DNA from 2 places in the Streptomyces sp. NPDC060028 genome. Region 2 is predicted to be linked to the other one. Evidence: riboswitches for the same ligand, from Rfam matches in the RefSeq annotation. Region 2 holds a riboswitch; the other holds the start of a gene.
What was found. Region 2 has a riboswitch for glycine ahead of gcvT (glycine cleavage system aminomethyltransferase GcvT). Riboswitches for the same ligand answer to the same signal wherever they lie in the genome.

Region 1: it holds a riboswitch for glycine, as region 2 does, so the genes downstream of both, gcvP (aminomethyl-transferring glycine dehydrogenase) here and gcvT (glycine cleavage system aminomethyltransferase GcvT) in region 2, are expected to answer to the same signal.

The regions. Positions count from the first base shown of each region.
Region 1 is NZ_JBHWVJ010000079.1:8,388-12,603, forward strand. Features, by position in the region: gene ACFWBF_RS29550 (MerR family transcriptional regulator) at 1-318, shown strand, start outside; gene ACFWBF_RS29555 (DNA polymerase IV) at 373-1,827, shown strand; gene ACFWBF_RS29560 (PRC-barrel domain-containing protein) at 1,824-2,192, opposite strand; glycine riboswitch at 2,306-2,404, shown strand; gene gcvP (aminomethyl-transferring glycine dehydrogenase) at 2,601-4,216, shown strand, end outside.
Region 2 is NZ_JBHWVJ010000024.1:72,420-76,635, forward strand. Features, by position in the region: gene ACFWBF_RS14750 (enhanced serine sensitivity protein SseB) at 13-750, opposite strand; gene ACFWBF_RS14755 (AAA family ATPase) at 856-1,554, opposite strand; glycine riboswitch at 1,691-1,794, shown strand; gene gcvT (glycine cleavage system aminomethyltransferase GcvT) at 1,973-3,088, shown strand; gene gcvH (glycine cleavage system protein GcvH) at 3,189-3,569, shown strand; gene glyA (serine hydroxymethyltransferase) at 3,585-4,216, shown strand, end outside.

The DNA of each region.
Region 1 (4,216 bases), on a different contig from region 2:
CGTTTCCTGGACACCGGGGTGGCGCTGCAGAACATCCGCGCCGCCGTGCAGCACCTGCGCGACCGCGGTTTCTCGGACCTTGAGCGCATGACGTTGATGAGCGACGGCGCCACCGTGTACGAGTGCACCTCGCCGGACCAGGTGGTGACCCTGCTCCAGGGCGGGCAGGGAATCTTCGGCATCGCCGTCGGCGTGGTCTGGCGGGACGTCGAGAATGCCCTCTCGCAGCTCCACGGGGAGCGCGTGGACACCGGCGAGACGGTGGTCGGGCACAACCCGGCCGACGAGCTCGCCGCGCGCCGCAACCGGGCCGTCTGAGGCGGACCGGGTCCCGCCCCCGGATTGTCAGTGGCGTAGTGCAGCATCGGTGCTGTGAGAGCCGCCCCGACGATCCTGCACCTGGACATGGACGCCTTCTACGCCGCCGTGGAGCAGGCGGCGAAGCCGAGCCTGCGCGGCAAGGCCGTCATCGTCGGCGGGCTCGGGCCGCGCGGGGTCGTCGCGACCGCCTCGTACGAGGCCAGGCGCTTCGGGGTGCACTCGGCGATGCCGACGGCCCAGGCGCGCAGGCTGTGCCCGAACGGCGCCTATCTGATCCCGCGCTTCAGCCTGTACCGGGCGGTCAGCGACGTGGTCATGGCCCTGCTGCGGGAGCTGTCGCCGCTGGTGGAGCCGCTCAGCCTGGACGAGGCCTTCGTGGACCTGGAGGCCGGCGGGGTCGCCTTCGACGCCCAGGGCGCGCGGGTCGTCGGTGAGCGGCTCAGGGCGGACATCCGGGCCGCGACCGGGCTCAGCGGGTCGGTGGGGCTGGCCGGCTCCAAGATGCTGGCCAAGGTGGCCTCGGAGGAGGCCAAGCCGAACGGTCTGCTGCTGATCGAGGTGGGCACGGAGCGCGAGCTGCTGGCGCCGATGTCGGTACGGACCCTGCCCGGGGTCGGGCCGGCCACGGGGGAGCACCTGCGGCGGGCCGGGATCACGACGGTGGGAGAGCTCGCCGAGGCGGGTGAGGACGAGCTGGTCCGGATGGTGGGGCGCTCGCACGGGGTCGGGCTGTACCGGATGGCGCTGGGGCTGGACGAGCGGCCGGTGGTGGCCGAGCGCGATGCGAAATCGGTGTCGGTCGAGGACACCTTCGACGTGGACATCCACGACCGGGTGCGGATCCGGGGCGAGGTGCAGCGGCTCGCCGACCGGTGTGTGCGGCGGCTGCGGGAGTCAGGGCACTCGGGGCGCACGATCGTGCTGAAGGTGCGCCGCTACGACTTCTCGACGCTGACCCGGTCGGAGACGCTGCGCGGGCCGACGGACGACCCGGCGGTGGTGCGGGAGGCGGCAGCGCGGCTGCTGGAGTCGGTGGACACCACGGGCGGGGTGCGGCTGCTGGGGGTTGGGGTGACGGGGCTGGCCGACTACACGCAGGAGGACCTCTTCGCCCAGGCCGCGTCGCTGGTCGCCGTGGCCGACGGGGAGGACGAGGCCGGTGGGACGCTCGGGGCCGGTGCGGCCGGTGGGGTGAACGACGCTGCCGACGGCGGTGGCACCGGGCCGGGCATCGGGCCGGGCATCGGGCCGGGTGAGGGCCCGGGTGAGACTCCGGGGCCCGCGGACCCCGAGCCCGCTCCCGAGCGCCGCTGGGCGGCCGGGAGCGACGTACTGCACGCGGTGTACGGGCCCGGGTGGGTGCAGGGGAGCGGGGTCGGGCGGGTGACCGTGCGGTTCGAGCGGCCCGGGTCGCAGCCGGGCCGGGTGCGGACGTTCCTGGTGGACGACCCCGAGCTGGAGCCGTCCGATCCGCTGCCCCTGGTCGGGGAGTCGTGTGATCCCTAAGGGGTGTCCTCGCCCGCCAGGCGCCCGAAGTCGCGCTGGAAGTCGGAGGGGACGGCGATGTCCAGGCCGTAGTGGTGGTAGAGCTGCAGCTCCTGTTCGGGCGAGAGGTGGCGGCCGACGCCGAAGTCCGGGGCGTCGCGGATGAGCGAGCGCTCGAAGGGCACCCGCAGGGTGTCGCCCACCAGCTCGCTCGGTTCCAGGGGGACGAAGGCGTCCCGGCTGAACAGGCCGGTCCGGACGGCGGCCCATTCCGGAACTCCCGTGGCATCGTCGAGGTAGACCTCGTCGATGGTGCCGATCTTGGTCCCATTGCGGTCGAACGCCTTGCGGCCGATCAGGCTGCGCGGATCGATGTCGGTCTGCACGGTCCCTCCATATGGTCGCAACTCCTCCGTAATGACTACAAAAGTGCATTTCCGGAGAGGGGGCCACTCGAGGGAGTGCCCAGATCCTCGCTGGTAGGCTGGGTGACGGCTGTTGACCCTGTGCGGGAGAGTCCTCCGAGTGAACGTGACGGAGGCGCCGAAGGAGCAAATCCTCCCCGGAATCTCTCAGGCATACGTACCGCACGTGACGAGGCCACTCTGGAAAGCAGGGGCGGGTACCGGGCGCGCAGTGCCGGTTCCCCTCCTCACCGACGGTGAAAGCCGGAGCTCACGGGCCTGCCCGCGACTCCGGTGAAGCTCTCAGGTTGAGATGACAGAGGGGGAGGCCGTCCGGGTGCCCGCGCCGTGGTGCCCCTCGCAGGTCGTACGACCAGGAGGCCTCCGTACATGACCGCCAACCGCATTCCGCTCTCCCAGCTGGAGCGAGGCATCCCCTTCGAGCAGCGCCACATCGGCCCGGATGCCGAGGCGCAGGCGAAGATGCTCGCCCAGGTGGGCTACGGCTCCCTGGACGAACTGACCGCCGCCGCGGTACCGGATGTGATCAAGACCGCTGCCGCGCTGAACCTGCCCGAGGCGCGCACCGAGGCCGAGGTGCTGGCCGAGCTGCGGCTCCTCGCCGACCGGAACCAGGTCCTCTCCCCGATGATCGGCCTGGGCTACTACGGCACCTTCACGCCGCCGGTGATCCTGCGCAACGTGATGGAGAACCCGGCCTGGTACACCGCGTACACGCCGTACCAGCCCGAGATCTCGCAGGGCCGCCTCGAGGCGCTGCTGAACTTCCAGACCGTCGTCGCCGACCTGACCGGTCTGCCGACCTCCGGCGCCTCGCTGCTCGACGAGGGCACCGCGGCCGCCGAGGCCATGTCCCTGGCCCGTCGCGTGGGCAAGGTCAAGGACGGCGTCTTCCTGATCGACGCCGATGCGCTGCCGCAGACCATCGCCGTGATCGAGACCCGCGCCGAGCCGGTCGGGGTCGAGATCGTCGTCGCCGACCTGTCCGAGGGCATCCCCGCGGAGATCGCCGAGCGCGGTGTGTTCGGCGTACTGCTCCAGTACCCGGGCGCCTCCGGCGCCGTGCGGGAGATCAAGCCGGTCATCGACCAGGCGCACGAGCTCGGTGCCATCGTCACCGTCTCGGCCGACCTGCTCGCCCTGACCCTGCTGACCTCCCCCGGTGAGCTGGGCGCGGACATCGCCGTCGGCACCACGCAGCGCTTCGGTGTGCCGATGGGCTTCGGCGGTCCGCACGCCGGCTACATGGCCGTCCAGGCCAAGCACGCCCGCTCGCTGCCCGGCCGCCTCGTCGGCGTCTCGGTGGACGCGGACGGCAACAAGGCCTACCGCCTGGCCCTGCAGACCCGTGAGCAGCACATCCGCCGCGAGAAGGCCACCAGCAACATCTGTACCGCCCAGGTGCTGCTCGCCGTCATGGCCGGCATGTACGCCGTCTACCACGGGCCGGACGGGCTGCGGACGATCGCCCGCCGCACCCACCGCTACGCAGCCCTGCTCGCCGCCGGTCTGACCGCGGGCGGGGTCGAGGTCGTGCACGGCGCGTACTTCGACACGATCACCGCCCGGGTGCCGGGCCGCGCGGCCGAGGTCGTCGCCGCCGCCCGCGAGGGCGGGGTCAACCTGTACCAGGTCGACGCCGACCTCGTCTCCGTCTCCTGTGACGAAACGACCCTGCGCGCCGACATCGAGGCCGTCTGGGCCTCCTTCGGAGTCACCGCCGACATCGAGGCGCTCGACGGGGCCACCGCCGACGCGCTGCCCGAGGGGCTGCTGCGCTCGGACGCGTACCTGACGCACCCGGTCTTCCACCAGCACCGTTCCGAGACCGCGATGCTGCGCTACCTGCGCAAGCTCTCGGACAAGGACTACGCGCTGGACCGCGGCATGATCCCGCTGGGCTCCTGCACCATGAAGCTCAACGCGACCACTGAGATGGAGCCGGTCACCTGGCCCGAATTCGGCCAGCTGCACCCGTTCGCCCC
Region 2 (4,216 bases):
GCTTAATCGGGTCTACGGCAGGTAGAAGGGGCGTACGCGCGTAACGATGAAGTCGGTGACGGGGTCCTGGACCGCGTCCAGGAGGATCAACTGCACGGGCCAGGGCGCCGGAACCCGGGTCAGGGCCCGGCCCAGCGCCTCCATCGGGGCGTTTCGCATCTCGGGCTCCCATCCCACCAGCTGGACGCCGACGTAGAGCTCGGGCGCGCCGCCCTCGACGCTGGCGAGGCAGCGGGACGCGGAGGCGACCACGCCGGTGGCGCGGAACTCCTCGGCGGCGGCGGCCAGGAAGTCGACCGGGTCCTCCTGCCAGTCGGGCTCGTAGAGCCGCACCCGGCCGCCGGTGGCGGCGCCGTCGAGGGGAGAACGGCCGGTGCGGCAGAGTTCCGCGACGGCGGGCGGGGGCAGGGGGACGCCGACCGCGCCCTCGGGGTTCACGGCGATGCCGAGCTGCGGGGGCAGGCCGCGGGCGAACTCGACGGCCGGGGCGACCGCGAAGGCCATGGCGGGGCCGGCGCAGGCGCGGAACTGTGCCTCGGAGCTGTAGACCGGGACGTACGCCGCGCCGGCGATCTCCATGGTCGGGAGGGTGAGGGCGGCGCGCTCGGGCCCGCCGCCGTCGGGCAGCGGGACCCATACGTGGCTGCGCCCCAGTACCTCCAGGATCCGGGCTCCGGCATCGGCCTGCCCCAGCGCCGCGCCGAGCACGTGCTCCAGCTCATTTCCCGGCCAGCCGCCGCCGCTCTGCATGTGCGTGTGCCCTTCGGTTGGGTCCCGGTGTGTCGTCGCCCCGAGGCTATCGGCCCCGGCCCGGCCCCCGCGGCCCGGCCTCGCCCCGGGGCTCCGAGGCGGAGATCAGCCGTGGAAGGCGATGCGGGTCACCGCGGCGGCCGAGCGGCGGTCCAGGAGCACCACCGAGGCGCAGCCGGGCGGGAGGTGGCCGGCTTCCGCGTCGCTCAGCAGCCGCGCCACCGCGCCGCGGTGGCGGGCGAAGGCGTACGCCGAGACGCCCCGGCCCCGCGCGGCCTGGCCGGACAGCGCCTCCTGCGCGGTGGTGTCCAGCAGCAGCAGGTGCAGCGCCCGGCCCCGGCGCCGCGCGGCCGCCGCGAGCAGGCCCCGTACCCAGCTCTGCGTACCGCAGTCGTGGACGACGACCGAGGCACCGGAGCGCAGGGTCCGCCACAGGCCGCGGTAGTGGGCGACGCGGACCAGCGGCCGGTAGACGGCGTACGGCAGCGCCCCCGGCATCCGCCGCTCCCAGCGCTCGCGGGTGTCCTGGGAGTCGATCGCCCCGCCCTCGGCCGCCGCCCGCTTGATCAGTGTGCTCTTGCCGCCGCCCGGCAGTCCGGACACCACCACGATGTCCCCCTCGGCGAAGCCGAGCCGCTGCGGGCCGCGCACCCCCGGACCGCGCAGGTCCCGTACCGGCCCGCGGGCGGCCTCGCGCACGCGTCCGCGCTGCGCCGGCACCCCCGCCACGGACCCCGTCGCCGCCAGCGCTCCGAATCTCCGCACAGTGCTCGCCTCCCCCGAATCGGGCTCCTGGGAGCCCATGCCCACTGAGTGTAAAGAGACGGTAATCCGGCAGCCCCGGTTCCGGTCCGTACGCTCTTTCGACCCCCCACGCCCAATCCCCGCCGCACCGTGCAATGATGTGCGCCATCTGGACACCAACTGCATACCGGCCGCTTGAATCCGCGCGGGAGAGTCCCGGCACGCCGCAAGGCCGTGTCCGGGCGCCGAAGGAGCAAGTACCTCCCTTGAATCTCTCAGGCCCCGTACCGCGTGGATGAGGCAGATCTGAAAAGCGAGCCGCGCCACCCGTCTCCGTGACACCGGCGTGCGCTCCACCCAAGGTGCAAGTCGACGATCCCCCGGCATCCGGGGCTCTCGGCGAACCTCTCAGGTTCCGATGACAGATGGGGAGGATCCTCCTCGTCATGTCATGCCCTGGGACCCGGGAGCCACACCCATGAGCACTGCCCCCCGCCTGACCGCCCTCGATGCGCTGCACCGTTCCCTCGGTGCGACCATGACCGACTTCGCGGGCTGGGACATGCCCCTGCGGTACGCGAGCGAGCGCGACGAGCACAACGCCGTCCGCACCAAGGCCGGTCTGTTCGACCTCTCCCACATGGGCGAGATCACCCTGACCGGCCCGGAGGCCGTCAAGGCCCTGGACCACGCGCTGGTCGGCAACATCTCCACCGTCGGCGTCGGCCGCGCCCGCTACACGCACATCTGCCAGGAGGACGGCGGGATCGTCGACGACCTGATCGTCTACCGCCTGGGCGAGACCGAGTACATGGTCGTCGCCAACGCCTCCAACGCCCAGGTCGTCCTCGACGCCCTCACCGAGCGCGCCGCCGGCTTCGACACCGAGGTCCGCGACGACCGCGACGCGTACGCCCTGCTCGCCGTCCAGGGCCCCGAGTCCCCCGGCATCCTGGCGTCCCTGACCGACGCCGACCTGGACGGGCTGAAGTACTACGCCGGCCTGCCGGGCACCGTCGCGGGCGTGCCCGCGCTGATCGCGCGTACGGGCTACACCGGCGAGGACGGCTTCGAGCTGTTCGTCTCCCCCGAGCACGCCGTGGAGCTGTGGCAGGCGCTGACCAAGGCCGGCGAGGGCGTCGGCCTGGTCCCGGCCGGCCTGTCCTGCCGCGACACCCTGCGCCTGGAAGCGGGCATGCCGCTGTACGGGCACGAGCTGACCACCTCCCTCACCCCGTTCGACGCGGGCCTGGGCCGGGTCGTGAAGTTCGAGAAGGAGGGCGACTTCGTGGGCCGCGCCGCCCTGGAGGCCGCCGCCGAGCGGGCCGCCACCAACCCGCCGCGCAAGCTGGTCGGTCTGATCGCCGAGGGCCGCCGCGTCCCGCGCGCCGGCTTCCCGGTCGTGGCCGGCGGCCAGGTCATCGGCGAGGTCACCTCGGGCGCCCCGTCCCCGACGCTGGGCAAGCCGATCGCGATGGCGTACGTCGACGCGGCACACGCCGCGCCCGGCACCTCCGGCGTCGGCGTGGACATTCGCGGTACGCATGAGCCGTACGAGGTCGTGGCCCTGCCGTTCTACAAGCGGCAGAAGTAGCCCGTACGCGGCGCTGCCGCACGGGTACCCCGTGCAGCGCCGTCTCAGTACCCAAGACCACCGTTCGTATCCACTCCCCCGCATCCAGGAGAATCAGGTCATGAGCAACCCCCAGCAGCTGCGTTTCAGCAAGGAGCACGAGTGGCTCTCGGGCGCCGTGGACGGCGTCTCGACCGTCGGCATCACGGAGTTCGCGGCCAACGCGCTCGGTGACGTCGTCTACGCCCAGCTCCCCGAGGTCGGCGACACGGTGACCGCGGGCGAGACCTGCGGCGAGCTGGAGTCGACCAAGTCGGTCAGCGACCTGTACTCCCCCGTCACCGGTGAGGTCGTCGAGGCCAACCAGGACGTCGTGGACGACCCGTCGCTGGTGAACTCGGCTCCGTTCGAGGGCGGCTGGCTCTTCAAGGTGCGCGTCACGGAGGAGCCGGCCGACCTGCTCTCCGACGACGAGTACGCCAAGCTCACCGCCGGTAACTGACCCCAGGGGACCCTGATGTCTGTACTGAACACCCCTCTCCACGAGCTCGACCCGGACGTCGCCGCCGCCGTCGACGCCGAGCTCGTGCGCCAGCAGTCGACCCTGGAAATGATCGCGTCGGAGAACTTCGCTCCGGTCGCCGTCATGGAGGCCCAGGGCTCGGTCCTGACCAACAAGTACGCCGAGGGCTACCCCGGCCGCCGCTACTACGGCGGCTGCGAGCACGTCGACGTGGTCGAGCAGATCGCGATCGACCGCATCAAGGCGCTGTTCGGCGCCGAGGCCGCGAACGTGCAGCCCCACTCGGGTGCGCAGGCGAACGCGGCCGCGATGTTCGCGCTGCTGAAGCCGGGCGACACGATCATGGGCCTGAGCCTGGCCCACGGCGGTCACCTGACCCACGGCATGAAGATCAACTTCTCCGGCAAGCTCTACAACGTGGTCCCGTACCACGTCGACGAGTCCGGCCAGGTGGACATGGCCGAGGTCGAGCGCCTCGCCAAGGAGTCCAAGCCGCAGCTGATCGTCGCCGGCTGGTCCGCCTACCCGCGCCAGCTGGACTTCGCCGCCTTCCGCCGCATCGCGGACGAGGTCGGCGCGTACCTGATGGTCGACATGGCGCACTTCGCGGGCCTGGTCGCCGCGGG